DNA from 3 places in the Rudaea sp. genome. Region 1 is predicted to be linked to each of the others. Evidence: predicted binding sites of a transcription regulator. Region 1 holds the regulator's gene; each other region holds the start of a gene.
The links. The regulator HrcA, encoded in region 1, represses chaperone genes, less so after heat shock. The targets are predictions, from matches to a motif close to TTNGCACTCNNNNNNNNNGAGTGCNAA.
Positions count from the first base shown of each region.

Region 2: the regulator HrcA is predicted to act here: its motif matches at 3,774-3,800, upstream of groES (co-chaperone GroES).
Region 3: the regulator HrcA is predicted to act here: its motif matches at 3,716-3,742, upstream of rpoH (RNA polymerase sigma factor RpoH).

Region 1 covers NZ_DBNHDN010000045.1:38,943-48,574, forward strand. Annotated here, with positions in the region: gene AC16HO_RS15845 (2OG-Fe(II) oxygenase family protein) at 108-824, shown strand; gene dapB (4-hydroxy-tetrahydrodipicolinate reductase) at 844-1,659, opposite strand; gene dnaJ (molecular chaperone DnaJ) at 1,706-2,821, opposite strand; gene AC16HO_RS15860 (TMEM175 family protein) at 2,818-3,471, opposite strand; gene dnaK (molecular chaperone DnaK) at 3,605-5,521, opposite strand; gene grpE (nucleotide exchange factor GrpE) at 5,598-6,140, opposite strand; gene hrcA (heat-inducible transcriptional repressor HrcA) at 6,284-7,345, opposite strand; gene recN (DNA repair protein RecN) at 7,498-9,189, shown strand; gene fur (ferric iron uptake transcriptional regulator) at 9,223-9,630, opposite strand.
Region 2 covers NZ_DBNHDN010000040.1:16,689-26,320, reverse strand. Annotated here, with positions in the region: gene AC16HO_RS13705 (DesA family fatty acid desaturase) at 1-910, shown strand, start outside; gene AC16HO_RS13700 (hypothetical protein) at 929-1,312, shown strand; gene groL (chaperonin GroEL) at 1,632-3,281, opposite strand; gene groES (co-chaperone GroES) at 3,436-3,726, opposite strand; gene AC16HO_RS13685 (hypothetical protein) at 4,484-4,759, shown strand; gene AC16HO_RS13680 (hypothetical protein) at 4,814-5,173, opposite strand; gene AC16HO_RS13675 (hypothetical protein) at 5,186-5,335, opposite strand; gene AC16HO_RS13670 (hypothetical protein) at 5,438-6,148, opposite strand; gene AC16HO_RS13665 (hypothetical protein) at 6,211-6,444, opposite strand; gene AC16HO_RS13660 (DUF5681 domain-containing protein) at 6,428-6,853, opposite strand; gene AC16HO_RS13655 (hypothetical protein) at 6,863-7,303, opposite strand; gene AC16HO_RS13650 (TubC N-terminal docking domain-related protein) at 7,300-7,950, opposite strand; gene AC16HO_RS13645 (AAA family ATPase) at 7,947-9,125, opposite strand; gene AC16HO_RS13640 (hypothetical protein) at 9,122-9,619, opposite strand; gene AC16HO_RS13635 (hypothetical protein) at 9,619-9,632, opposite strand, start outside.
Region 3 covers NZ_DBNHDN010000034.1:48,820-58,451, reverse strand. Annotated here, with positions in the region: gene AC16HO_RS11890 (primosomal protein N') at 1-1,340, shown strand, start outside; gene AC16HO_RS11885 (NAD(P)/FAD-dependent oxidoreductase) at 1,397-2,683, shown strand; gene rpoH (RNA polymerase sigma factor RpoH) at 2,828-3,691, opposite strand; gene AC16HO_RS11875 (aldo/keto reductase) at 4,061-5,071, shown strand; gene AC16HO_RS11870 (amidohydrolase family protein) at 5,068-5,907, shown strand; gene AC16HO_RS11865 (SDR family oxidoreductase) at 5,939-6,685, shown strand; gene AC16HO_RS11860 (fumarylacetoacetate hydrolase family protein) at 6,697-7,557, shown strand; gene AC16HO_RS11855 (L-fuconate dehydratase) at 7,561-8,859, shown strand; gene AC16HO_RS11850 (alpha-L-fucosidase) at 8,922-9,632, shown strand, end outside.

The sequences.
Region 1 (9,632 bases):
ATGATACCGGCAGCAGGGGCTTCGTGTCCATCGCAACAAGCGCCTGTGCAGGGGAATCTTCGTCGCGATGGCGCTAGAATCCAACCGCTTGTGAACGAGTCCTGTCGATGTCTGTCGCGCCTCCCGCAACTGCTTCACCCGTCTTGTTCGATCCCGCGCGCCTGGATCGCGCAGACACGCTGCTGCGCGCGACGCCATTCCATTTCCTCGTGGCGCGCGACCAATTGCCGCAAGCGGCGGCAAGCGAACTCGAGCGGGATTTTCCAAAGTACCCGAGCGCCGGCTTCTTTCCCTACGAGGAGAAGGACTGCGGCCCCAGCGTCAACGCGCTGATTCGCGAACTCACGGATCCCGCGGTCGCCAGCGCGGTGGGCGCACGCCTCGGCATCGACGATCTGGGCCGATACCCGACCCTGGTGACCTTGTGCCGCCTGCTCAACAAACGCCATGGCACCATTCACACAGACAGCAGGTCGAAGGTGGCCACTGCCCTGCTCTACCTCAACCCATCATGGCCCGACATCAGTGAAGGCTGCCTGCGCTTCCTCAACCGCGTCGACGACATCGACGATCTCGTTGCGCCCGAGATCAAACCGCTGTACGGAAATTTCGTCGTGTTCCGGCGCGCGGAAAATTCGTTCCACGGCCATCTGCCGCACGAAGGCGAGCGTCGCGTGATCCAGGTGGCCTGGCTGACCAGCGAGGACGAGAAGCTGCGCAAGACCCAGCGCGGCAAGTTCTCGCGCCTGTTCAAGAAGCTGTTCGGCTCACTGGACAGGAAATTCGGCGCCAGCCGCGACAAGAACGCGGCGCACAAGGATTGAACGCCGGCGCGCTGCGATCCTACAACGCGTCTTTCGGCGCCAGCACCTGATCGAAACTGTAGCTGCCCGGATCTCGCCCGGCCAGCCAGATCGCCGCCGCCAGCGCGCCGCGTGCGAAAATGTCGCGATCGGTGGCGCGATGGACCAATTCGATACGCTCGCCTTCGCCGACGAAAAAAACCGTGTGCTCACCGGCCACGTCGCCGGCGCGCAACGCGGCGAAGCCGATCTCCCCCGGGGCGCGCGCACCGACCTGCCCACGGCGCTCGTAGCGCGCATGTTCGGCCAGCGCGATTCCGCGGCCCTCGGCGACGGCCGCGCCGAGCGTCAGCGCGGTACCCGATGGCGCGTCCTGCTTGCGGTTGTGGTGCAGTTCGACGATTTCGCAATCCCAGCCCGGCAACGCCTCGGCCACGCGACGCGCCATACGCGCAAGCATGGCGACGCCGAGGCTGAAGTTCGACGCCCAAAGCACCGGGATCACCTCTGCCGCTCCGGCAAGCGCGGAGTGCTGCTCCTCGCGCAGATTCGTCGTGCCGCTGACGAACGCGGCGCGACGCTGCAGCGCCAGCGCCAGCGCCGCATCGAACGCAACCGGACCGCTGAAATCGACGAGCACGTCACAAGCCACGTCGGGGTCGAGCGAAGTGGCGAAATCGACATCGCGCGGCAGCGCGCCGAATACGCGGTCGAGCGGTTCGTCGGCCAGCCCCGAGCGCGGCCGCACCAGCGCCGCAGACAGACGCGCCCGCTTCGATTCGAGCACGCCACGGATCACCGCCTGACCCATGCGGCCGGCGGCACCGTAGACGACAATGTCGACGGGTTTGCTCATGCCGCCATCTTAGCCTTCCTGCTCCCGTGCGGAGAAGGGGCGCGAATCAGGTCGTCACGCGATCCCAGAACTGCTTTACGCTGTCCAGCCACGAGGAGGCGCGCGGCGTGTGCGCAGCCGCATCGTCGCCGAAGCTGTCCTCGAACTGCTGCAGCAGTTCGCGCTGCTGCTTGCTGAGCTTGACCGGAGTTTCGACTACCACGCGACAAAGCAGGTCGCCGACATGGCCGCTGCGCACGTTGCGCACGCCCTTGCCGCGCAGCTTGAACAGCTTGCCGGTCTGGGTTTCGGCAGGAATCTTGATCGACGCCTCGCCGCCCAGCGTGGGCACCTCGAGCTCGGCGCCAAGCGCGGCCTGCGAGAAGCGGATCGGCACCTCGCAGTAGAGATCGTCCTGCTGGCGTTGGAAGATCGCGTGCTCACGCACCTGCACTTCGACGTAGAGATCGCCCGCCGGCGCACCGGCCGGGCCGGCTTCGCCCTCGCCCGAAAGGCGGATGCGGTCGCCAGTGTCGACCCCGGCCGGAATCTTCACTTCCAGACGCTTCTCGCGGCGCACACGGCCTTCACCGCGGCAGGTCTTGCACGGATTCGCGATCGACTGCCCGCTGCCGCCGCAATGCGGGCAAGCCTGCTGGATCGAGAAGATGCCATTCTGCATGCGCACGCGGCCATGGCCCTGGCAGGTGGCGCAACTGGAGAGCTTGCCGTCGGCCGAGCCCGAGCCATCGCATTTGTCGCAGGCGCCGAGCGTCGGCACGTCGATGGCCTTGTCGACGCCGAACACGGCTTCTTCGAGATCGATGTCGAGCAGGTAGCGCAGGTCGGAACCACGCCGCGGGCGGCCGCCGCGACCGCCGCCGAAGATATCGGAAAAAATATCGCCGAAGATGTCGCCGACATCGGCATGGAAACCACCGCCGCCGCCCATGCCCTGCTCGAACGCGGCGTGGCCGTGGCGGTCGTACATGGCGCGCTTCGGCGCGTCACTGAGGACCTCGTAGGCTTCCTTGGCTTCCTTGAAATGCGCCTCGCAGGCCTTGTCACCCGGATTGCGGTCCGGATGGTATTTCATCGCCAGGCGGCGGAACGCCGTCTTCAATTCACCGTCGCTGGCCGTGCGTTCGACGGACAGGACCTCGTAGTAGCAACGCTTGCTCATGGATTTCCGGAAATATGCTTTTCGATGCGCCGGTCCGGGATCAGCCAGAGCGCGGCGACGACGGCATACAGCAGGCAGGACACCCTGGGCATCCAGAATGCCGCCGTCGTCGATGGGACTATGTGAGCGAAAAGCGCCAATACAATGCCGCCGACGTACAGAACGGGCGAAACCTTCGCCTTCCAGTCGCCGGCTTCGCCGCCGAGCGCACGAGCCAGCGTGCTGTTTGCGCCGCCGTTGCAGGCGATCAACGCGCGGCTCAGCGGAACCCATGCCACGGCAGCCATCAACAGCACGAAACCGTACAACGCCGCGGGCATGGCTGCCGGAAATTCATGCATGGCCCCTTCGCCATGCGCCTCGTTGAGCCATGCCGTGGTGAACGGAAACAGGGACAGCCAGAACAGCAGGAACAGATTCGCCCACATCACCTTGCCGTTGACCTTTTCGACAGCGTGCATCAGGTGATGATGGTTGTTCCAGTAGATGCCGACGTAGACGAAGCTGAGCACGTAGCTCACGAATACTGGCCAGTTGCCGAGCAGCGCCGCCAACGTCGCCTCGTGCGGCGGCTTCAATTCGAGCACCATGATCGTGATGATCACGGCGATCACGCCGTCGGTGAACGCTTCCAGCCTGTTCTTTTCCATTTTCATCCCCGATGGCAACAGCCGCAGAGTCTGCCCTGCCGCTTCCAACAAACAAAGCCCGCGTTCGAGCTGCGCGAAGCGCCGCTCGAACGCGGGCAGTTATCCGACAGCGCAAGAAGCGCCGACCGGATAACTATTTCTTGTCCTTGACCTCGGTGAACTCGGCGTCGACGACATCGTCCTGCGGAGCGGAACCGCCCTGTGCGCCGGCATCCCCGGACGGACCGCCCTGACCCGCCGAAGCCGCGGCCGCCGCCAGCGACTGTGCGGCCTGCTCCAGCGCCGTGCACTTGGCTTCGATGGCGTCCTTGTCCTCGCCCTTCATCACTTTCTCCAGATCGGCCAGCGCCGTTTCGATCGCCCCGATCTGGCCGCCGTCGACCTTGCCGCCGTGTTCCTTGATCGCCGCGCGCGTGGCATGGACGAGCTGGTCGGCCTTGTTGCGCGCAGCGACAAGCTCGTGGAACTTCTTGTCGTCTTCCTTGTTCGCCTCGGCATCGCGCACCATGCGCTGGATCTCATCCTCGCTCAAGCCCGAGCCGGCCTTGATCTCGATGCGCTGTTCCTTGCCGGTCTTCTTGTCCTTGGCCGAGACATGCAGGATGCCGTTCGCGTCGATGTCGAACGACACCTCGACCTGCGGCATGCCGCGCGGCGCAGCCTCGATGCCGGCCAGATCGAACTTGGCCAGCGACTTGTTCGCGCTCGCGCGCTCGCGCTCGCCCTGCAGCACGTGCACGGTGACCGCGGTCTGGTTGTCCTCGGCGGTCGAGAACGTTTGTGCGGCCTTGGTCGGAATCGTGGTGTTCTTCTCGATCAGTTTGGTCATCACGCCGCCGAGCGTCTCGATGCCGAGTGACAGCGGGGTGACGTCGAGCAGCAACACGTCCTTGACCGAACCGCCGAGCACGCCGCCCTGGATCGCCGCGCCCACGGCGACGGCTTCATCCGGGTTGACGTCCTTGCGCGGCTCCTTGCCGAAGAAGGTTTTCACCGCTTCCTGCACCTTGGGCATGCGCGTCTGGCCACCGACGAGGATGACTTCGCTGATGTCCGACACCTTGAGGCTCGCATCGTTGATCGCGGTGCGGCATGGCGCGATCGTCTTTTCGATCAGGTCGGCGACCAGCGCTTCGAGCTTGGCACGCGTCAGCTTGATGTTGAGGTGCTTCGGCCCGGACGCATCCGCCGTGATGTACGGCAGGTTCACTTCGGTCTGGTGCGCGCTCGACAGCTCGATCTTCGCGCGCTCGGCCGCGTCCTTGAGGCGCTGCAGCGCGAGCGAGTCGTTCTTCAGGTCGACGCCCGACTCTTTCTTGAATTCCTCGACGAGGTAGTCGATCAGGCGCTTGTCGAAGTCTTCGCCGCCGAGGAACGTGTCGCCGTTGGTCGCCAGCACTTCAAACTGCTTCTCGCCATCGACGTTCGCGATCTCGATGATCGAGACGTCGAACGTGCCGCCGCCGAGGTCGTAGACCGCGACCTTGCGGTCGCCGCCCTGCTTGTCGATGCCGTAGGCCAGCGCGGCCGCGGTCGGCTCGTTGATGATGCGCTTGACGTCGAGGCCGGCGATGCGGCCGGCGTCCTTGGTCGCCTGGCGCTGCGAATCGTTGAAGTACGCAGGCACGGTGATGACGGCCTCGGTGACGCTCTCGCCGAGGTAGTCCTCGGCCGTCTTCTTCATCTTCATGAGGATCTTCGCCGAGATTTCCTGCGGCGAAAGATTCTTGTTGTCGGCGGTTGCAAGCCACGCGTCGCCGTTGTCGTGCGCGCTGATCTTGTACGGCACCAGGCCGATGTCCTTCTGCACTTCGGCGTCGGTGAACTTGCGGCCGATCAGGCGCTTCACCGCGTAGAACGTGTTCTTCGGGTTGGTGACCGCCTGGCGCTTCGCGGTCGCGCCGACGAGGACCTCGTTGTCCTTGAACGCGACGATCGACGGCGTGGTGCGGTCGCCTTCGGAGTTCTCGATCACGCGCGCCGTCGTGCCTTCCATGACGGCCACGCACGAGTTGGTCGTACCCAGGTCGATACCGATGATTTTGCCCATGTTTCAATCTCCAGAAAATATCAGTGCAGCACGACGGCCGCGGATGCCAACGTAGTTAGGGATTCGTTGTTTCAATTCAAGCGCCGGGCACCTTCGCGACGGTCACGAGTGCGGGCCGCAGCAGGCGTTCGTTCAATACGTAGCCCTTCTGGATCACGGCGACCACGGTATCCGGCGCGGCGCCGGGTGCCTCGACCAGGCTGACCGCCTGGTGCTGCTCGGGATTGAACGGCTGGCCGACCGGGTCGATCGCCTTCAGACCATTGCTTTCCGCCACCTTGAGCAACGCCTTCAGGGTCAGCTCCATGCCCTCGCGCAGGCTGCCCGCATCGGCCGTCTGCACGGCCACGCCGCGCTCGAGACTGTCGCACACGGGCAACAGGTCGCCGAGCACGCGCTCGTTGGCGAACTTGCGCGCCTGCTCCAGGTCGCGTTGCAGGCGTCTGCGCTGGTTTTCGATCTCGGCGCGTTCGCGCAACAACAGTTCGCGCATTTCGCCGAGCTTGGATTCGTACTCGTTGACGAGTTTGTTCAGCTCGTCGCCACCCGAGGCGGAGTCGGCGGCGCCATCCGCTGCGATGTTTTCCGGTTGCCCGGCGTCGGTGTTCTCGTTGCTCACAAGCGCTCCACAGTTCGAAGGGTCGTGTCGATCCCCCGGAAGCCCGTCGCGGGTATCCGGGCAATGACGGGCCCGCGACCGAAGTCGCTTGCCCAAGCCATCCATTTTATCCCGACCCGGTTATGAGGGCATGCGCGCGCGGTTCAAGAGGCCGCGGCCAGAGCCCCCGACAGAATCTGCGCGGTGGCCTGCACGACCGGGATCACGCGCTGATAGGCCATGCGCGTCGGCCCGATGACGCCGAGCACGCCGAGCACGCGGCCGTCGACGCCGTACGGCGCAGTCACCAGGCTGTAGGCACCAAGCGGATTGAACCCGGACTCCTCGCCGATGAACAGGCGCACGCCCTCGGCGCGCGAGCAGTTTTCGAGCAGATTGAGCAAGTCGCGCTTGCGCTGAAACGCCTCGAACAGTTCGCGCAGGCTATCCATGTCGGCCGCCGCCTGCGCCCCCATCAGATTGATCTGGCCCTTGATCAACATGTCGGCGTTGGCCTGATCGGGAAACCCTTGCTGGGTGACATCTGCCGCGGCCACCATGAGCTGATGCAGGCGTGCGCTGGTCTCGCGCATCTCGCGCTTGAGCCGCTCGCGGATCTCGCTCATGCGCAGGCCGGCGTAATTGGCGTTGAGGAAATTGGAAACCTGTTCGAGTTCCGCGGCGGAATAGACGTGCTGGGTCGTGATCACCCGGTTCTGTACCTCGTTGTCGGCGAAGACGAGGATGACGAGCACGCGGTTGCCGCCGATCGCGACGAAATCGATATGCCGGAACGGGAATTCCTCGCGCTTGGGCACGGTGACGACGCCGACGAAATGGGTGACCTCGGAGAGCAGCGAGGACACGCCGTTGAGCAGATCCTGGGTCGGCGCCTGAGTGGGCAGTTCGCGGCGCAACGCATCGATCTGCGGCGCGTCGAGCGGCTTCAGCTCGAGCAGGCTATCGACGAACATGCGATAGCCCTGCGCGGTCGGTACGCGCCCGGCCGAGGTGTGCGGGGCGGCGAGCAGGCCGAGTTCCTCGAGATCGGCCATCACGTTGCGGATCGTCGCCGGGCTCACATCCAGCCCCGAATGCTTCGCCAACGTGCGCGAACCCACCGGTTGGCCATCGGCGATGTATTGCGCGATCAGCGCGCGCAGCAACTGACGTGCACGCGAATCGAGGTGATGGCCCGGCGGGCGATGTCCGGAATGAGCAGACATAGGCTCGTTTCTGTTGCGATGTGCCGACGCTAGCAACGGAAACCGCCAGGGTCAACATGGATTTTCCCGCGCCGGGTTCAAGCGGTCATGCGGTCTTGGCTGTATCGACTTCGCGTGTTAGCGTGCGCGCGCCAAACGTCGCCACGCCTGCCATGCTGCAAACGCTGTTCGTCAAGGATTTCGCCATAGTCGGCGAGGCCGAAATCGGCTTCGAACGCGGCCTGACCGTGGTCACCGGCGAAACCGGTGCGGGCAAGTCGCTGATGGTCGATTGTTTGTTGCTTCTGGCAGGCCAACGCGCGGACGCCGGCGTCGTGCGCGCAGGCTGCGAGCGCGCCGAGCTGATTGCCGATTTCGACCTCGCCGATGCGCCCACGGCCCGGCAATGGCTCGTGGACGAGGAATTCGACGACGCCGACGGCTGCCAGTTGCGCCGCGTGATCCGCGCCGAAGGCGCCTCGCGCGCCTGGATCAACGGCCGCCCGGCGACGCTCGCGCAAATGCAGGCGTTGGCGCAACGGCTGATAGAAATCCACGGCCAGCACGAGCACCAGGCCTTGCTCGACAAGGCCAGCCAGCTCGCCCTGCTCGACGCATTCGGCGATCACGCCACCCTGCTGCAGCCGGTTGCCGCATTGGCCGCGCGTTGGCGCGAGATCGACGCTCGCATGCGCGAGCTGCACGGCGAGCACGACCATTCCGAACGCATCGCGCTGCTCGCGCACCAGGTCGACGAACTCGACCGCCACGCGCTGCAGCCCGCGGAACTCGACGCCCTGGACGAACGCCACAAGCGCCTGGCCAACGCCGGCCACCTCATCCAGGGCACGAGCGCGCTCGCCGAGTTGCTCGACGGCGACGGCGAGTTCAGCCTGTTGCGCCTGGCCCACCGCGCGCACAGCGAAATCACGCGTCTTGCCCAGTCCGATGCCGAACTCGCCACCACCGGCGATCTGCTCGGCACGGCGAGCCTGCAGCTCGAAGAGGCGAACGGCGCGCTCGCGCGCTACCGCGACGCGCTCGACCTCGACCCCGAAAAACTCGCCGAGACCGAGGCACAAATCACGAAACTGCACGAACTCGGCCGCAAGCACCGCCTGCCCGTCGCCGAGCTGAAGGCTCATGCGCAGACGCTGCGCGGGGAGCTGGAAACGCTGCAGGGCGCGGGCGCGACGCTGGCCCGGCTCGAGCGTGAACGCCACGAGGTCGAACGCGAATACCGCGCTGTCGCGGCGCAGCTGTCTGCGGCACGCGCCGCCGCCGCGCAGACCCTGGGAACGAGCGTCAGTCAGCTGATGGACGAACTGGGCATGAGCGGCGGGTGCTTCGCTGTCGCAATCGAGCCCCTGGCGAAGGCCACGCCCGACGGACAAGGCCTGGAGCGCGTCGAATTCCTGGTCAGCGCCAACCCGGGGCAGCCGGCGCGCGCACTGCGGCGCGTCGCCTCGGGTGGCGAACTCTCGCGCATCAGCCTCGCCATCGAAGTCGCCGCGCTCGGCGCCGACAACGCCAGCGCGGATGCGATCGCGACGATGGTGTTCGACGAAGTCGACTCCGGCATCGGCGGTGCAGTCGCCGAAGTGGTCGGCCAGAAACTGCGCCGGCTCGGCGCGCATCGCCAGGTGCTGTGCGTCACCCACCTGCCCCAGGTGGCCGCGCAAGGCCATCATCACCTGCGCGTGGCCAAGTCCAGCGACGGCGCGAGTACGCATACGCGCATCGACCCGCTCGACGAAAAGGCGCGCCGCGATGAAGTCGCGCGCATGCTAGGCGGCGTCGAGATCACGCGCGAAACGCTGGCCCATGCAGCACAGATGCTGCGAGCGGCGGGCAGCGAGCGGTGAGTCGTCTCCGCTCATCTCCCACCGCCATTCAGCTCACTTCTTTTTCTTCGCCCGCACGTACAGCACCAGCGAGTGCTCCTCGATCACGTAGCCGTGCTTTTCGGCGATCTCGCGCTGCAGACGCTCGATCTCCTCGCTGACGAACTCGATCACGCGGCCGCTGTCGAGGTCGACCATGTGGTCGTGATGCTTGCCGCGCTCGATCTCGTACACCGCCTGGCCGCCCTCGAAATTGTGCTTGGCGACGAGACCGGCTGCCTCGAACTGGGTGAGCACACGATAGACCGTGGCCAAGCCGATCTCGTCGTCGTGCTCGAGCAACTGGCGATAGATGTCTTCGGCGGTCAGATGTTTGCCGTCCGAGGCTTCGAGAATTTCGAGGATGCGCATGCGCGGATGCGTGACCTTGAGCCCCGCCTTGCGCAGATCTTGAGTTTCCATAT
Region 2 (9,632 bases), on a different contig from region 1:
CAACACGGTGCTGTGGCAGGGCGTCGATCTCTATCGCGTCGCCTCGCTCGACCAGGAGACGCTGGAGAAGTACGGCAAGGGCTGCCCGGACGACTGGATCGAGCGCCATCTCTATTCCGGCCACCCGTACTGGGGGCCGACGCTGACCTTCGTCGTCAACATCCTCCTGTTCGGCATCTGGGGCGTGGCGATTTCCGCGCTGCAGATGGTCTGGATTCCGTTCTGGGCCGCTGGCGTCGTCAACGGCATCGGCCATTGGTGGGGCTACCGCAACTTCGAGACCGCGGACATGGCGACGAACCTGTCGCCGTGGGGCGTGTGGATCGGCGGCGAGGAGCTGCACAACAACCATCACGCCTTCCCGAGCTCGGCCAAGTTCGCGCTGCGCAAGTTCGAGGTCGACATCGGCTGGGGCATCATCTGCGCGTTGCGCGCGGTCGGCCTCGCCAAGGTGCTGCGCGTGGCGCCGACACTCGACGTGCGCCCGAACGTGCCGTTGCCCGACACCGAAACGATCAAGGCGCTGGTCTCGCACAAGTTCGAGGTCATGAGTGACTACTTCCGCGGCGTGATCGCACCGACCCTGCGTGAAGACGCCGCGCAGGCAGGCGCCAACCTCAAGGCGATTCCGCGCGCGCTGCGCCGCGCGCTCGGCAACGGCGGGCGCTGGCTCGACGAGCATTCGCGACAGAAGATGCAGGCGCTGGTCGAGAACCGTCCGACCCTGCGCACGGTCTGCGATTTCCGCGCGCGCCTCGCCGTCGTGCTCGAACGCAATGCGGGCGGCGCCGAGGCGATGAGGGCGGCGCTGATCGACTGGTGCCGCGAGGCGGAAGCGTCGGGCATTGCCACGCTCGCCGCATTCGCGGCGCGCCTGCGCGGCTACGCTCTTGCTCCCGCGCGCGCCTGACGCATCGTTCTGAAAGGAATGAAAACACCCCGCCGCGTCGGGGTGTTTTTTTTTTGCGCGATCGACAGTTCGTTCGGTGCTTGTCCGATCAGTTGGCAACAGCATAAGAGCTTGGGTCACGAAGAACACGAAGAAAGGCTCCAGATGAACTTTTTGCTTCTTGTTCTTCGTGTTCTCCGTGGTTCAATCTGTCCTGATTCGCAACAATCCGCAGATGAAAAGACTGCCCGATCGGGGCGCTTTCGGTCCGAGTATCTACAACCCCGTCATTCCCGCGAAGGCGGGACAAGCGTGAAGCGCGCAGAAAAGCCGAAGGCTGGCTCCGAAGGGGCGAGCGAAACGAGCCATGCAGTGCCTTTTGCCTCCTCTCTCGCGAGCAGTCAAAGCCAAGTCACTGGATGACAGCCCTCCGGCTGTTGAAAGCCCCGCCAGGAGCACTCGGGAATGATAGGCCAAAGCCTTCCTTCGTCGAGATGTCGGCTGAGAATTGCCAACTGATCGTATAGGCGTGGCCGCTTCATCGGCCTGGCGCGAGAATCCGGCGCCGAGTTTCCGGGAATCAGCCAATGAAAAAGCCCCGCATCGCTGCGGGGCTTTTGTGTTGCTTCGGACCTGCGACGAGTTGAGCGTCCGCATCGGGCGCTCCGACGAGCTGAGTTGATCCACGAAGCGCGAGACGTTGGCGGCGACTACCGACGCACGTCCCGCGCGAGTGGATGACTCAGAAGTCGCCCATGCCGCCCATGCCGCCCATGCCGCCGCCCGGTGCGCCGTGGCTATGCGCTTCTTCCTTCTTCGGCGCTTCGGCGACCATGGCTTCCGTCGTGATGACCAGGCCGGCGATCGACGCGGCGTTCTGCAGCGCCGTGCGGGTCACCTTGGTCGGATCGAGAATGCCGAACTCGACCATGTCGCCGTACTCGCCGTTGGCGGCGTTGTAGCCGTAGTTGCCCTTGCCCGCGGCGACCTTGTTGAGGATAACCGAGGCTTCTTCACCGGCGTTGGTGACGATCTCGCGCAGCGGCGCTTCCATCGCGCGCTTGGCGATGATGATGCCGTGGTTCTGGTCTTCGTTGTCGCCCTTCAACTTCTTGATCGCATCGAGCGCACGCACCAGGGCGACGCCGCCGCCCGGGACCACGCCTTCCTCGACCGCCGCACGCGTCGCGTGCAGGGCGTCTTCGACGCGCGCCTTCTTTTCCTTCATTTCGACTTCGGTCGCGGCGCCGACCTTGATCACCGCCACGCCGCCGGCCAGCTTGGCCACGCGCTCCTGCAGCTTCTCGCGGTCGTAGTCGGACGAGGTCTCTTCGATCTGCGCCTTGATCTGCGCGATGCGCGATTCGATCGCCTTGGCGTCGCCCGCGCCGTCGATGATCGTCGTGTTCTCCTTCGAGGAGACGATCTTCTTCGCGCGGCCGAGATCCTTGAGCGTCGCCTTCTCGAGCGACAGGCCGACTTCTTCGGAGATGACCTGGCCGCCGGTGAGGATGGCCATGTCTTCGAGCATCGCCTTGCGGCGGTCGCCGAAGCCCGGCGCCTTCACGGCTGCGACCTTGACGATGCCGCGGATCGTGTTGACGACCAGGGTCGCCAGCGCTTCGCCTTCAACTTCTTCGGCGACGATCAAGAGCGGCTTGCCGGCCTTGGCCACGCCTTCGAGCACGGGCAGAAGTTCACGCACGTTCGAGATCTTCTTGTCGTGCAGGAGGATGTACGGATCTTCCAGCTCGACCTGCTGCGACTGCTGGTTGTTGATGAAGTACGGCGAGAGGTAGCCACGATCGAACTGCATGCCTTCGACGACGTCGAGCTCGTTCTCCAGACCCGAGCCTTCTTCCACCGTGATCACGCCTTCCTTGCCGACCTTGTTCATCGCTTCGGCAATGATGTCGCCGATGTGCGTGTCGCCGTTGGCCGAGATCGTGCCGACCTGGGCGATCGACTTGTTGTCGGCCGAGGGCTTGGACAGGTTCTTCAGCTCGGCGACGGCGCCGATCACGGCCTTGTCGATGCCGCGCTTCAGATCCATCGGGTTCATGCCCGCGGCGACGGCCTTGAGGCCTTCGCGGATCAGCGCCTGCGCGAGCACGGTCGCGGTGGTGGTGCCGTCACCGGCGACGTCGGAGGTCTTGGAAGCGACTTCCTTGACCATCTGCGCGCCCATGTTCTCGAACTTGTCGGCCAGTTCGATCTCCTTGGCGACGGACACGCCGTCCTTGGTGATCGTCGGCGCGCCGAAGCTCTTGTCGAGCACGACATTGCGACCCTTCGGGCCGAGCGTGGCCTTGACCGCATTGGCCAGGGTGTTCACGCCGCGCAGGATGCGCGCGCGCGCGTCTTCACCGAAACGGATTTCTTTAGCTGCCATTGTCTTGATTCCTCGATTACGTATGCTTTTGATCGTCATTCCCGCGAAGGCGGGAATCCGGTTCTTGCGTTCTTGAATGCTGGATCGGAGAACTGGATTCCGGGCTCCGCCTGCGGTGGCCCCGGAATGACGGCTCTGGATTTGGTAGGGCTGATCAGCCTTCGATCACCGCAACGAGGTCTTCCTCGCGCATGACCAGCAGCTCTTCACCGTCGACCTTCACTTCGGTGCCCGAATACTTGCCGAACAGCACCTTGTCGCCGGCCTTGACCGCGAGTGGGCGCACCTTGCCGTCGTCGAGAATCTTGCCGGCGCCGACCGCGATAACCTCGCCCTTGATCGGCTTTTCGGTCGCGGTGTCGGGAATGACGATGCCACCGGCCGACTTGGTCTCGGCCTCCAGGCGCTTGATGATCACGCGATCATGCAATGGACGAAGCTTCATTAGCATATCCTCAACTGATTGAAAAACATGGAAATTTGTCCGGATTGTTAGCACTCCGGCATGCTGAGTGCCAAGTTTAGCGGCGAAGCAGCCCCGGTGTAAACGCCCCGCTGCGCGGAGGGATATGCGCTTGGGTGGACGGGTTTCAAGGGGGAAAAGACAAATTAGGCATAGCCTGGGCGAAGTCGATCGGCGAGGCTGCTTGTCCGACTTGAACGAATGAGGGTGGCGCTGGGCAAGAACACTCGTGTCTGTGGCTGTGCCACCTTCATCCGCCGCTTCGAGACACCTTTTCCCGGCAGCGCCTGAGCCTCGTGACGCGACCGAGCATTTTGTCGCATGTTTCGTGAATCATCGACGCGGTCAGGTCGGCGAGCGTGAGGTGACCCAACTTCTCGCGTCACATGCGCAGGTGCAGTTCGCGTTCGCGCTTGCCGCCGGGCTTCGGCTTGATCGAAATTAAATTTCGCGTTACGCGCGACTCGTTGGTATTGTTGGTGCCGCTTGTCCGAATCGAACGGACGACCTACCGCTTACAAGAGCCGGCAAACCAATTTTGCGCAACTTTTGCCAACACGTAACCGCTTGAAGCGTAGCGTTTTCTCATTGCATGATGTTGGCGGCAGTGGCTGCAAATTGTCCCAAGCTGTCCCAAGAGTGTCCCAAGGGCGGAGGCAGCTACTTCCGGCTAAAGTAGCTCGTCCGGCAACAGGTGAGCGAGGCTCGCTTGCCCTTGCTGACGCATGACGGGGTGACCATGATTTCACGCGAACAAGCTACGCAGATCGCAGAGGCGGAAGCGCTGGCCCATCAACTCGGCGAACGGGTCGATAGAGTCGTGCTGTTCGATGAGATAACTTGGCGTGAGCCGTGCCTTCCTTACTTCTTTTCGCCCGCTCCGGATTTGCCGCAGTGCTGGATCGCCTACATCGAACCATCCGGACGTCCTTCCATCAGGGCGAGCACCATCGTTGCAGTACACCGCGAAACCGGAGAAGTCGTCTATCGTGGAAGCGCTGGCGATGAAGGTTAATCAGCAGGGTGAAGGGTCGCTTAGCGGCATCAATGACGCGTGCTTGACGCGCTGCTATTTCAGCCAGCGCGCGGGCGCTTGAGCCGTGCATGACGTGATGCCCGTAAGGCCGTTTCGCCCCATCGAAAGACGTACTTCCTGATCGTTGATCAGCTCGATTTTGCGGCCCGTTTTCGAGGCGTGCTCCCAAGCTATCGATGTGAGAGCCTGCCGACATGCAACGGCCACTGCGTCGCTTTCCGGGATGAACTGGTAGCGTGAGTAGTAGATCGACGTGACAAATCCGTCTGGCCGATCCTCAAAGCCAACCTTGGTGTTCTTGTCATAGTAGTTCTGTGGTGCCACCGACTGTGTTACGGGAGTCGCGCAGCCCGCGATGAGCGCGGTAGCCAGCAGCAAAATGGTCTTGTTCATGGAAATCCCCTCTCAGCGGTCGATCCGTGTTCGTCTTGTCTGCGTTTCGAGGCGCATTTTGACCTTTAACGTTTCCGCTTTCGCCAGCAGCATCGCCACGTTCTGCGCCCGCACGTGGTTGCGGATTTTCGCCAGCGCCAAGCCCGATGTCAGGCCGGCCACGAGCCAGCGGCACAACGTCTGTGGTTGGGCGGGTATCTCGTGCATCGTTGACCGGCAGTGTAGCCGGTTTCGGCGGCCCGCCTATCCGGATGGAACCCGCTCCTAAATCGCTACGGTTTCGGGGGGAGCGTAAGGATTGCTGTAGGAACCGGTCGCCGGGTCGAATAGCGAACTCAAGTAGTCGTAACCGTTCCAGGTTCCGGTACTCCTGCCACTTGAAGCGTTTGCATCCAGCAGATACGAGTAGTCGGGGTCGTCGCCACCTCGATATGCCCTCGACGCCCCACCAAGCAGACTGCTTGCCAAGTCCAGATACGGATTGCGCCGGATGCCACCCTGTCTTATCTGCGCAAGGAAGTCATCACCCTTCGACTTGCGCGCGATCTGGCCCAAGTCCTGCGCGTAGCTGTCGATGTTCACGCGGTTGTTCGCGCGCTGCTGTCCGGGAGCATTGATGCTCGACAACAAATCCGATTGCTGATTACCGTAGCTCGTGATGCCCTGTGCGGCGTTCGCACCGGCCTGCTGGTAGGCATTCGAGACTGCCCCCGAAGCTTGGGATACCTTCTGCGCCTGCGCGGCTTTCGCCTGCAACACGTTCTGGTTCGCCAGCAACCCCGCCGACTTCTCCTTCTGGTCGGTCTGCTGCGACTGCTGCTGGATCATCTGGCCCGTGCGCGCATCGGCCTTGCGCTGATTCTCAGACTGCTGGCGAATCTGGGAAGCCAGCGCGTTGTCCTGCCGCTTCGCGGTCTGCTGCGTGTTGTAGTAGCTGGCCCGGCGCCGACGGCCGCCATCGCCAATGGAACCCAAACCGATTCGGTGCCCATTTCACATTCTCCTTTTGTTCGATGATTCGGTATCGAGCCGATCAATCAAGGGTTGAGCGTCTGCACGAGCTTGTGTCTCTCTTCGGGCGGAATATCGATCGTCGGCGATTCGTGGACGTATCGACCTTTGTCCTGCTCGGGGCGTATCCATCGCGTCAAAGCGCCATCCGGCGCTTGCTCCCAATGCCCCTGCGGCCCCCATTCGATCGAAATGATTAGGGCCGACGATGAACTGGCGCGGTGTTCCAACGCTGCAATTCGATCAACGAGATTTTTCACTTGTCGTCTCCAACGCCGCGACGCGGCGTAATAGTTCGTCCACTTCCGCGACGCGCGAGACGTTGCCGATCGCGCTTACCAATTGAGCGCCGAGGTCGGCAGGCAAGCGACCATCGGCGACCGCAGCAAGTACCGCCTTCGCCTTGTCCGTCAGTTCCGCCGCTGCATCGAGTTCGGGAAGCTCTACCGGCTCGGCGCAGGCGCGATAGACCGGCAACGCTCGCTCAAGCAACGTGCGCGCAGCTTGCACGTCGCCGTCGAGCGCGGCTTTCTGCAAACGCGTGATGATCTTCTCGACATCGATCAGCCTCCGCAGCTTCGTGACTGCGGTAGGCGTACCAGGCGGCTTTCCGGCAGGGTTGCCAGACTCGCCGGGCTTCCATCGACCTTTGATTTTCTTGCCTGTCACGTCTTGCTCCTACGTTGCAAAAATCAGTTCAGCTTCGCCCCGTGGGCGCTGAGCGAGTCTGTCGCTCGGTGGCCGATCGTTCGGATGCGCTGGCCGCGGGAAATCAAACCCAAACCAGTGCAGATAGTCCCAGCCGCAGAATTCGACAACTGGCCATCCGCCCTCGACGGGGACGCCATAAACCCACTCTTTCGATGTCCACACTGGGCCGCAGCACAAGCGTCGCGCCGGGTGGATTTCGTCGAAAGAAATCAATCCGGCCTCACGTACTGCGATGATGAGATAGAGCGCGCATGTCTTGTCGAAGCGATCCGGTGTCATGGATAGGAGATCGTTCCATGTCTCTTGCGTGAGAAGCGACAACGTCTTTTCAAACGCTTTTTGCTCGCCTCTCGCGACAAAGAAGTCCTCCATCTGCGAGAGCACTTCGTCTGCGGTTCGCGTCGTCATGCGGCACCTCGCGGGCGAAATTTCTCGCATTCGTGCTCGGCGCACGGCCACGGCCGCTGCGGTTCGCATCCGATGCTGCAGCGCCCCATGCCTTGCGCTGGATTCAGCACGTCGCGGACGAAGTGCTCGCATCCGCCGCATGTCACCGCGGGCCGCGACATTGCCGAGCGGTTCCCAACATGACACCACGCACAACCGGCACACACCGGCCAGCCGCGCACTGTTGGCAGAACATCGGCAACGTCAGGGTGAATCCAGACCGGCCCGCAGTGGGCACACATTGCCATCGCGGTCTCGTCGGCTGGCCGCTTGCCGTGTTCGCGCAGGTCGGTGTCGCGAACCGCGCGCACGTAGCAGCGCAAAACCTCGTCCGGCAGCCCGTGGCAGCCTTCCAGGTCGGCGGGCTGTAGCGCCTCGATCAGCGCCGGATCGACGCCCTCGGCGCCGGCGAGAAGGCGCAGGGTGTCGGCAATATCGGCATCGCCGTGATCCAGTTCCGCCAGCAACTCGGTCTTGTGCTCGGCGAGCCACGCCTTCCGTTCCGGGGTCAGCGTAGCGTCCGCGACGACATGCAACCGGTCGCCGCGGCGGGTCACGCGGACGCCGGCCGCGCGCAGGTCATCGATCAATTTCCGGGCGGCGCTCACAGGTCGAATTCCTCAACCACGGCCGCCGAAGGTGGCGGATTTCCTCCTGAAGGTGGCGAAGATGGCGGTCTTTTTTGTGCGCTACCTTCGCTACCTTCGGCGCCATCTTCGGGGCGAGGGAGCTTCCACGCCCAACCGTCTTTCATGCCAATCTTGACGGCGACGGCCCCGATTTTGCGCTTCGCGCGCTGCATCGAATCTCTGGAATAGCCCGCAGCCGATGCTTCGGCGAAAACCGCTCTTGCCTGCATTGACCCTTCTTCGAGAAGTCCACGCAGGAAGTCCGCAGCGTCGGTTCCGGGGTCGATGCTCGGCTCGGCTTCAGTCAACAATTCGCGCGCCGTGCCCTCGACAGCCGCCCCCCAGACGATCCGGCTGGAAAACAGCCCCGGATGACCGGCTACCTCGACTTGCTCGAAGGCGTAGCCGTAGCCGCCGCCGTCCGGGCCGATATTCGATTTCGCGCGCGCGAGCAGCATGCGCTTGTCGGTATCGTCCTCGGACTGCTGCTTGACGGTGCCAAGCACCACGCGCGCGAGGGCGCCGAACGCCAGCGAGCCGGATACTCTCTCCAACGGCTCCCGTCCGTTCGTACCCTTCGAGTAGTGGGTGATGCCAACCAGAGCCGCGTCGAGTCTGATCGCAAGATCGACCAGTGGTTGCAGGCCGCGGCGTACCTCAGCGTTCTTGTGCGAGTCCCCGGGCACGGCGCTGACCAGCGGATCAATGACGATCAACGCGACTCCCTCCGTCTCGGCGACCGCTGCCGCCAAGCTGGTCACATCGCGCGCGGGATCGAATGGGAAGATTTCACCGCCATGACGCACGCCGTCCACGAACTGGATTCGCGACAAGTCCGCACCGGCCGCAATCAATCTGGGAACGAGGGTGTCTCGTGGATCGTCCTCGCCCGTCCAGACGAGTACTCGACCATGATCAGGACGCCAGCCGGAGGGCAGGGCGCGGCCCGCACTGACGCTAGCAGCGATATCCATCGCGAGCGTGGTCTTGCCGGTGCCGGGCTGTCCGGCGAGCACGTGCAGCTTGCCGCGAGCCAGCCAGCCCGGCCAAAGCCAGCGGATCGGCTCCGGCTTCACCGTATCGGCGGCGAGGAGAATTACTCCGTCAATCGATACGGGTTTGCGCGTCGGCATTTCGTATACGGCGACGCTCACGCTGCCCTCGCTTTCGACCAGTCGGCCGAGCGGATAACCAGAGCTTCGTTGTTGCCGTGGACCGCGTATGCCATCGGCGAGCCGCAGCTAACGACGGCATGCGCCAGCGCGAAAATGCGGGCGCGTGGTTCGCCTATGCCGACGATGAACACGCCACCCGGCACGGCCGGCCAGCGGTAGCTATTCGGGTCTTCGCCGGGTGGTAACAGCAGTGTCTTGCCGACGCTGGTGCGGGCAACCCGCATGCGCGCCTGCTGCCAAGAGTCACGACCGGCATACAGGTACACATTGGGATTTTTGCCGGCGCTGATTGCCGCTTCGACTTCGCGCCCGAATGGCGGCAAGCGAGTCGCACCAGACTCGAAAGGTTCAATCGGAATGACGGTTAGTTGCGCGTCTGGCACGGCGCGGTATACTGATTCCGGCGCTTCGCCGCGATGCTTTTCATAGACGCCACGGTTGCCGCCGTGGCGTTCTTGTTTTTGGGAGCCCATTACGCCACCTTCG
Region 3 (9,632 bases), on a different contig from region 1:
AGCGCACGCGTGCCTGGCTCGCGGCGGCGCGCGGTGAGGCCGATGTCGTGATCGGCACGCGCTCGGCCGTGTTCGCGCCGTTGCCGAACGCGGGGCTGATCATCGTCGACGAAGAACACGACGGCTCGTACAAGCAGCAGGAAGGCTGGCGCTACTCGGCGCGCGATCTTGCGCTCGTGCGCGCTCGCGCGCTCGCGGTGCCAGTCGTGCTCGGTACGGCGACGCCGTCGCTGGAGACCCTGGCCAACGTCGAGGCAGGACGCTACGCGAAGCGGAATCTGGCCGCGCGCCCGGGCGTGGCGCGCCTGCCGCAATTCCGTCTGGTCGACCTGCGCGGCAAGCCGCTGCGTCACGGTCTCGCGGATGAAACCGTCGCCGCGTTGCGCACCTGCCTCGCGCGCGGCGAGCAGGCACTGGTGTTCCGCAACCGCCGCGGCTACGCGCCCGTGCTGACCTGTCGCCAGTGCGGCTGGCATGCCGCCTGTGCGCGCTGCGACAAGCCGCTGACCTGGCATCGCGGCGCGGCGCGGCTGCGCTGCCATCATTGCGACGCCGAACAACGCGTGCCGTCCATTTGTCCACAATGCAACAATGTACACTTGGCGCCGCAGGGGCTCGGCACCGAACGCATCGAAGCGGCACTGGCGGAAATCTTTCCGCAGGTGCCGCTGGTGCGCATCGACCGCGAAACGACGCGGCGCAAGAACGCGCTCGACGAACTGCTCGGCGCGCTCGCCCCCGACCGCGCCGCGCTGGTGGTCGGTACGCAGATGCTCGCCAAGGGCCACGACTTGCCCAACCTCACACTGGTGGTGATCGTCGGCGTCGACGAGGGTCTGTTCAGCGTTGATTTTCGCGCCGAAGAGCGCCTCGCCCAACTCGTCGTCCAGGTTGCCGGCCGCGCCGGCCGCGCGCTCAAGCCGGGGCAAGTGTGGCTGCAGACTCACCACCCCGACCATCCGCTGCTGCGCACCCTGCTCAGCCATGGCTATGCCGCCGCCGCGCAGCGCCTGCTGCGCGAGCGACGCGAGGCACACCTGCCGCCATACGCGCACCTGGCCCTGCTGCGCGCCGATGCGGCGCAGCAGGGCCAGGTCGATGAGTTCCTGCATGCGGCGGCCGTGCTGGCGGCTCGGCCGGACGGCGTCGGCCTGCTCGGCCCGATGCCGGCGCCGATGCCGCGTCGCGCGGGACTGCAACGCGGCCAACTGCTGGTGAGTGCCGACGAGCGCGCGCGCCTGCATGCCTTCCTCGCCGGCTGGATCGCCGGCGTGCGCGGGCTGCGCGAAGCGCGCCGCGTGCGCTGGTCGCTCGACGTGGACCCGGTCGATTTGTACTGAAAACAGCACAAGCCGATGTTCTTTGTCGCAGCGCGCCGACGCGATACGATCCGTGGATGACAACGGCACCTCAACGCATCGTCATCGTCGGTGGCGGCTTCGCCGGGCTCTGGGCGACGCGCGCACTGCGTGACGCGCCGGTCAGCATCCTGCTGATCGACCGCGCCAACCACCATCTGTTCCAGCCCCTGCTTTACCAGGTCGCCACGGCGGGATTGTCCTCGCCGGATATCGCCGCCCCGTTGCGGCACATCCTGCGCAGGCAGAACAATGTCGAAGTGCGCATGGCGACGGTGGCGCGCATCGAGCCCGATGCGCGTCGTCTGCATCTGGACGACGGCAGCGTCGTCGACTACGACACGTTGCTGCTGGCCAGCGGCGCGACCCATGCGTATTTCGGCCACGACGACTGGGCGCCGTTCGCGCCGGGCCTGAAGACGCTGGACGACGCGCTGCTGCTGCGCCGGCGCCTGCTGCTCGCGTTCGAGCACGCCGAGGCGGAAACCGATTCCGCTCGGCGCGAGGCGTGGTTGAGTTTTGCGATCGTCGGTGGTGGTCCGACCGGGGTCGAGCTTGCCGGCACGCTGGCCGAAATCGCGCGGCACACGCTCAAACGCGAATTCCGCCGCATCGACCCGGCCTCGGCGCGCGTGCGTCTGATCGAGGCGGGGCCGCGCATCCTGTCGAGCTTTCCCGCCGCGCTTTCGGCCAGGGCGCAGAAGCAGTTGGAGCGACTCGGTGTCGAGGTGGTCACCGGCGCCGCGGTCGAGGCGATCGACGCGCAGGGCTATCGCTCGGGCGGCGCGTTCGTGCCGGCGCGCACCGTGGTCTGGGCCGCGGGTGTCGCCGCCTCGCCGTTGGCACGTTCACTCGGCGTCGAGCTCGACCGCGCCGGGCGCGTGCGCGTGTTGCCGGATCTGAGCGTGCCGGGCCACCCGGAGATTTTCGTCGCGGGCGATCTCGCCAGCGTCGTGCAGGATGGCAAGCCCGTGCCCGGCGTCGCGCCGGCGGCCAAGCAGATGGGCAATTACGTGGCGCGGGTGGTGCGCAATCGCCTGGCCGCGTGCCCGGCGCCGCCGCCGTTCCGCTATCGCGACCACGGCAACCTCGCCACGATCGGGCGCATGGCGGCGATCGTCGACGTGCATGGATGGAAATTGTCCGGCTTGTTCGCGTGGTGGTTCTGGCTCGCCGCGCATGTGTTCTTTCTGATCGGCTTCCGCAACCGCCTTTCCGTGTTGATCAACTGGGCCGTGGCGTATTGGAGCTACCAGCGTGCGGCGCGCATCATCATCGGCCATAAAGCGGCATCCGGCGACAACGAGTCGGTGGACGCGGGCTGAGCATCGCCGAACGCGTAAAAACAAACGGCCCGGTTGCCCGGGCCGCGATTGCCTGAAACGTTGGAAAAATCCCGGCTTCTATCGAGAACTGCGACCAGGGTGGTCGCTTTTTGGTTCTTGCGCTCAGGGATGAGCGCAGAAAAACTATGCGAACAGCGCACGCATTTTCTTCATCGCATTGACCTCGATCTGGCGGATGCGCTCGGCCGAAACCTTGTACTCGTCGGCAAGCTCCTGCAGTGTCGCCTTGTTGTCGTCCTTGAGCCAGCGGCGCTGGATGATGTCGCGCGAGCGCGCATCGAGCCTGGCCATGCCGCTCTTCAGCGTGTCGAGGTCGGACTCCTCCTGGCTCTCGCTTTCGAGCGCCTGGTACGGGTCGGCGTGGTCGTCGACGAGGTAGGCGACCGGCGCGGGCTTGGCGTCTTCGTCGGTATCGGCAGGTGCGTCGAAGGCCATGTCGTGGCCGGACAGGCGCGCCTCCATCTCGAGCACGTCGGCGGTCGACACGCCGAGATCCTTGGCTACGGCCTGCACCTCGGCGTTGTTCATCCAGCCCAGGCGCTTCTTCGACTTGCGCAGGTTGAAGAACAGCTTGCGCTGCGCCTTGGTCGTGGCGACCTTGACGATGCGCCAGTTGCGCAGGATGAACTCGTGCATCTCGGCGCGGATCCAGTGCACGGCGAACGAGACCAGACGCACGCCCATGTCGGGATCGAAGCGCTTGACCGCCTTCATCAGGCCGATGTTGCCTTCCTGGATCAGGTCGCCGATCTGCAGGCCGTAGCCGGAATAGCCGCGCGCGACGTGGACGACGAAGCGCAGGTGCGCCATGACGAGCTTCTTCGCCGCGTCGAGATCGTCGCTGGCGCGGTAGTTCTTGGCCAGGGATTGCTCTTCCTCGACCGTCAGCACCGGGAAGCGATGCACGGCGGTGATGTACGAATCCAGGCTGCCGAGCGCGTTCGGGATCGGCAGGTTGTTCGCAACCAAAGCTGTAGCGGTGGACATTCTGGTCTCCTCAAGGTGCCCAGTCTAGCACTCGGGGTATGAGAGTGCTAACGAGGGCAGAAAGTTCCGTGACTGATCGGTAACATTCTTTTCTTGGACCGCATGGTACATGAATGGAAGCGGCGGCACGTTAAATAACGTTCATCCGGGGTTTCCACAGGCGGAACAAGGAGTTGTGCCAGTGGATCGGCCTTTCCGAGCCGTCGCACCGCGCGCATCAACCCACAACGACCGGAACGGCGGCAACCTTCGCCGCGGCTTCAACGTTTGCCGCCGAGGCAGGAAAGCCCTCTGGTTTCGTATATACAATCATCATTCATATTTGGTATAAATGTATCGCGAGCTCCCACCCGTTCGCTCATCACGATCATGTTCATGCCCGCCGGGAAAACCGAATTCATGTCGCTGGGGCCGTTGGGATTCGGTGCGGCGCCGATCGGCAACCTGTATGCCGAGGTCGGCGACGACGCGGCCCACGCGGCGCTCGACGCGGCATGGCGCAGCAGCATCCGCTACTTCGACACGGCGCCGTTTTACGGTCATGGCCTTTCCGAGCGCCGCCTCGGCGACGCCTTCGCGTCCTGGCCGCGCGCCGAGTTCGCAGTGTCGACCAAGGTCGGACGCGTGATCGAATCCGACGCTTCCCGCGCGGCGAAGATCAACGACGGCTTCGCCGTATCGGGCAGTCGCGCGGTATTCGACTACAGCCGAGCGGGCGTGCGGCGTTCGTTCGAGGCCAGCTTGCGGCGCCTGCGTCTGGAGCACGTCGACATTCTCCTGCTGCACGATGTCGGCCGGCAAACCCACGGCGAGCGCCATGCCGAAATGCTCGCGCAGGCGCTCGACGCGGCGTTGCCGGAAATGGCGCGACTGCGCGAGGAGGGCCTCGTCCGCACGATCGGCATCGGCGTCAACGAGCAGGATGTCTGCCTGGAAATCCTGCCGCGTTTCGATCTCGACTGCATCCTGCTCGCCGGGCGCTACACGCTGCTCGAGCAACGGGCGGCGCGCGAGCTCTTGGGCGAGGCGCAGCGGCGCGGGGTGAAGATCATTGCCGCCGGGCCGTACAACTCGGGCCTGCTCGGCGACGCGCGCGGCCCCGGCGCGACCTACAACTACGCACCGGTCGAAGCGCCGACTCTGGCGCGCGCGCGCGCGATCTATGCGATCTGCGCCGAGGCGGGTGTGGATACGGGCGCGGCCGCATTGCAGTTCCCGCTCGCCCATCCGGCCGTGGCCACGGTGGTCGCCGGCCTGCGCTCGGCGGCGGAAGTGGAAAGCGCGGCGCAACGGCGCGACACGTCGATTCCGCCTGCGCTCTGGCGCCAGCTGCAACATGCGGGTCTGCTTGCCTCCGATGCGGCGGTGCCGTCGCCATGATCGTCATCGATGCCCACCAGCATTTCTGGCGCCTGGCGCGCGGCGGCTATGCCTGGCTCACGCCCGATATCGGCGTGCTGTACCGCGACTTCGAGCCGGCCGATCTCGCGCCGCTGCTGGCGCGGAACGACGTCACCGCGAGCGTGGTCGTGCAGGCCGCGGCGAACGAAGCGGAAACGCATTTCCTTTTCGAGCTGGCGCGCGAGCACGCCTTCATCAAAGGCGTCGTCGGCTGGACCGAATTCGACGCGCCCGATGTGGCGCGGCGCATCGCCGCGCTGGTCGCGGCCGGCGCGGGCAAGCTCAAGGGACTGCGGCCGATGATCCAGGACATTGCCGATGGCGGCTGGGTGGCACGGCCGCGACTCGACGCCGCATTCGCGGCGATGATCGATCACGGCCTCGTGTTCGATGCACTGGTCAAGCCACGCCATTTCGGCGCACTGCTATCGCGCCTGCAGCGACAGCCGCAATTGCGCTGCGTGATCGATCACGCCGGCAAGCCCGACATTGCCCACGACGGCTTCGACGCCTGGGCGCGATCGCTGGAACGTCTTGCACGCGAAACCGGTGCTTGCTGCAAGCTGTCCGGTCTGCTGACCGAGGCCGCATCGGGCGCGACGGCGGCGGATCTCGCGCCGTACGTCGAACACGTCTTCGCCTGCTTCGGCGCGGAGCGCGTGCTCTGGGGCAGCGACTGGCCGGTGCTCGATCTCGCCTCGGACTATGGCGCGTGGTTCGCCATGGCGCGGAACCTTGTGGCGAGCTGCGCGACGGGATTCGAAACGCAAATATTCGGCGCGAATGCCGTGTCGCTGTACCGACTCGATTTCTAAGTTTCCACTTATATACTTTTGAGGTTGCAAGATGAGCGCTAGATTGAAGGGCAAACACTGCCTGATCACCGCGGCGGGCGCGGGCATCGGACGCGCGAGCGCGCTGGCCTGCGCACGCGAGGGCGCGAGCGTGCTCGCAACCGATATCGATCGTGCGGCGCTCGATGCGCTCTCCGGCGAACATCCGGCAATCCGTGCGGCGGTGCTCGACGTGACCGATCCGACGCAAATCACCGGGCTGATCGCGGCAAATTCCGATATCGACGTGCTGTTCAACTGCGCCGGCTATGTGGCCGCGGGCAGCATCCTCGACTGCGACGATGCGGCATGGAGGCGCTCGTTCGCGATCAACGTCGATGCGATGTTCCACGTCTGCAAGGCCGTGCTGCCGGGCATGCTCGAACGCGGTCGCGGCAGCATCATCAACATGGCCTCGGTCGCATCGTCCATCAAAGGCGTGGCCAACCGCTTCGCCTACGGTGCGACCAAGGCGGCGGTGATCGGCTTGACCAAGGCGATCGCTGCCGACTACGTCGCGCGCGGCGTGCGTTGCAACGCGATCTGCCCCGGCACGGTGAAGACGCCGTCGCTCGCGCAACGGGTGAAAGCGATGGGCGGCGACGAAGCCGCGGTCTGGAAAAGCTTCACCGACCGCCAACCGATGGGCCGCCTCGGCGAGGCCGACGAGATCGCCGCGCTCGTCGTCTATCTCGCCGCCGATGAATCCTCGTTCACCACGGGCACCACGCACGTCATCGACGGCGGCTGGGCCAACTAGGGAGGATCACGATGAAACTGTTTCGATACGGAGAACCCGGGCGCGAGAAGCCCGGCCTGCTCGATGCGAACGGCGCGCTGCGCGACTTGTCCGCCGTCGTCGACGATATCGCAGGCGGCGTTTTGACAACCGCGGGGCTGAAGAAACTGCGCGCGCTCGATCCGACGTCGCTGCCGATCGTGTCCGGCAGTCCGCGCTACGGTGCCGCGGTCGGCCGCGTCGGCAAGATGGTCTGCGTCGGCCTCAACTACTCCGACCACGCCGCCGAGACCAACGCGAAAGTGCCGGAAATGCCGATCCTGTTCATGAAGGCGACGACGGCGATCGTCGGCCCGAACGACGAGGTGATGATTCCGCGCGACTCGGTCAAGACCGACTGGGAGGTCGAACTCGGTGTCGTCATAGGCGACGTCGCGCGCGACGTGTCGCCCGAGCGGGCACTCGAGCATGTCGCCGGCTACCTCGTCGTCAACGACATCTCCGAGCGCGAGTTCCAGCTCGAGCATTGCGGGCAGTGGGTCAAGGGCAAGGGCTGCGACACGTTCGGACCGATCGGCCCCTACCTCGTCACGCGCGACGAAGTACCCGATGCGCAGAACCTGTCGATGTGGCTGACGGTGAACGGCCACCGCTACCAGAACGGCAGCACGCGCACGATGGTGTTCGACGTGCCGACGCTGGTCAGCCATATCAGCCGCTATATGACGCTGATGCCGGGCGACGTGATCTCGACAGGCACGCCGCCCGGCGTCGGCCTCGGCCAGAAACCGCCCGTGTACCTGAAGCCCGGCGACGTGATGGAACTGGAGATCGAAGGCCTTGGCAGGCAGCGCCAGAACGTGGTCGCGTATCGGCGCGTGGCGGAGGAGTAGGGCGTGGCCAGAATCATCGGACTGGAAGCGCTCGACGTGCGCTTCCCGACCTCGCGCCGGCTCGACGGATCGGATGCGATGAACCCCGATCCGGACTATTCCGCCGCGTACGTCGTGTTGCGCACCGATGCCGACGACGGGTTCGCCGGCCATGGCCTCGTCTTCACGATCGGCCGCGGCAACGATGTGCAGACCGCGGCGATCCATGCGCTCTCCCACCTCGTCGTCGGCCGTGATGTGGACGAGATCGTCGCCGACTTGGGTGCGTTCGCGCGCAGCCTCAGCGCGGATTCGCAACTGCGCTGGCTCGGCCCCGAGAAGGGTGTGATCCACATGGCGATCGGCGGCGTGATCAATGCGGCCTGGGATCTCGCCGCGCGCCGCGCCGGCAAGCCGCTGTGGCGCTTCATCGCCGAAATGTCGTCCGAACAGATCGTCGCGCAGATCGATTTCCGCTATCTCACCGATGCACTGACGCCAGAGGAAGCGTTCGGCATCCTCAAGCGCGCCGAAAGCGGCAAGGCGGCGCGCATCGCGGAATTGATCGAGAAGGGCTATCCCGCCTACACGACTTCGCCGGGCTGGCTCGGCTACAGCGACGAGAAACTCGAGCGCCTGGCGAAGCAGGCCGTCGCCGACGGCTTCCGCACGATCAAGCTCAAGGTTGGTGCGAACGTCGAGGACGACGTGCGCCGCTGCCGCCTTGCGCGCGCGACGGTCGGCCGCGACATCGCCATCGCGATCGATGCGAACCAGCGCTGGGACGTTGGTCCCGCGATAGCCTGGCTGCGCCGCCTGGTCGAATTCGACATCGCCTGGATCGAGGAGCCGACGAGCCCCGACGACGTGCTCGGCCACGCGGCGATCCGCAAGGGCGTGGCGCCGATGCCGGTATCGACAGGCGAGCACACGCACAATCGCGTGATGTTCAAGCAGTTGCTGCAGGCGCAGGCCGTCGACCTGATCCAGATCGACGCAGCGCGCGTCGGCGGTGTCAACGAGAATCTCGCGATCCTGATGCTCGCGGCGAAGTTCGGTGTGCGCGTGTTTCCGCACGCGGGCGGTGTCGGCCTGTGCGAGCTCGTGCAGCATCTGGCGATGGCCGACTTCGTCGCGATCAGCGGACGCATGGAGGATCGCGCAATCGAATTCGTCGATCACCTGCACGAACACTTCGTCGATCCCGTGCGCATCCGCTGCGGGCGCTATCTCGCGCCATCGGCGCCGGGCATGTCGGCACAGATGAAAGAGACTTCGATACGCGAACATCGGTTTCCAGGCGGCGCTGTCTGGTCACAATGAATTGCTGCGCTGGCGTATCCAACCCAACGAATGATGATCCGAGGGAGAGTGAAGCCGTGAAGATGACAATCCGGTTCGTCCATCGCGCGATCCTCGCATCGCTGATCGCCATGTCCAGCGTCGCACAGGCGCAAGACTTGAAGCAGACCGCCGTGCCTGGCCACAACACCGAAACGTCGGAACAGCGTGCCGCCCGCATGGCCTGGTGGCGCGACGCACGCTTCGGCATGTTCATCCACTGGGGTCTGTACGCGGTGCCGGCTGGCGAGTGGAACGGGCGCAAGGACCTGGCCGAATGGTTCATGGACCAGACCGGCATCGCGCGTGCGGACTACGAAAGGTTCGCGGCGCAGTTCAACCCGACGAAGTACGACCCGGAGGAATGGGTACGCATCGCCAAGGATGCGGGCATGAAGTACATCGTGATCACGTCCAAGCATCACGAAGGCTTCGCGATGTGGGACACGAAGGGCACCGACTACAACATCGCCAAGCGCACGCCGTATGCCAAGGGCGTGCTCAAGCCGCTGGCCGATGCCGCGCGCCGCGCCGGCCTGCATTTCGGTACGTACTACTCGATCATGGACTGGCACGATCCCTCGCAGTCGCCCGCGCAGCCGGGAAAGCACTACAACCCGACGAAGATGGATCTGGCGAGAAAGCGCGCCTACATCGAGGAGATGAAGACCGAGCTGGCCGAACTGATCCGCGAAACGCACACCGAGGTGCTCTGGTTCGACGGCGAATGGATGGACTGGTGGACGAACGAGGAC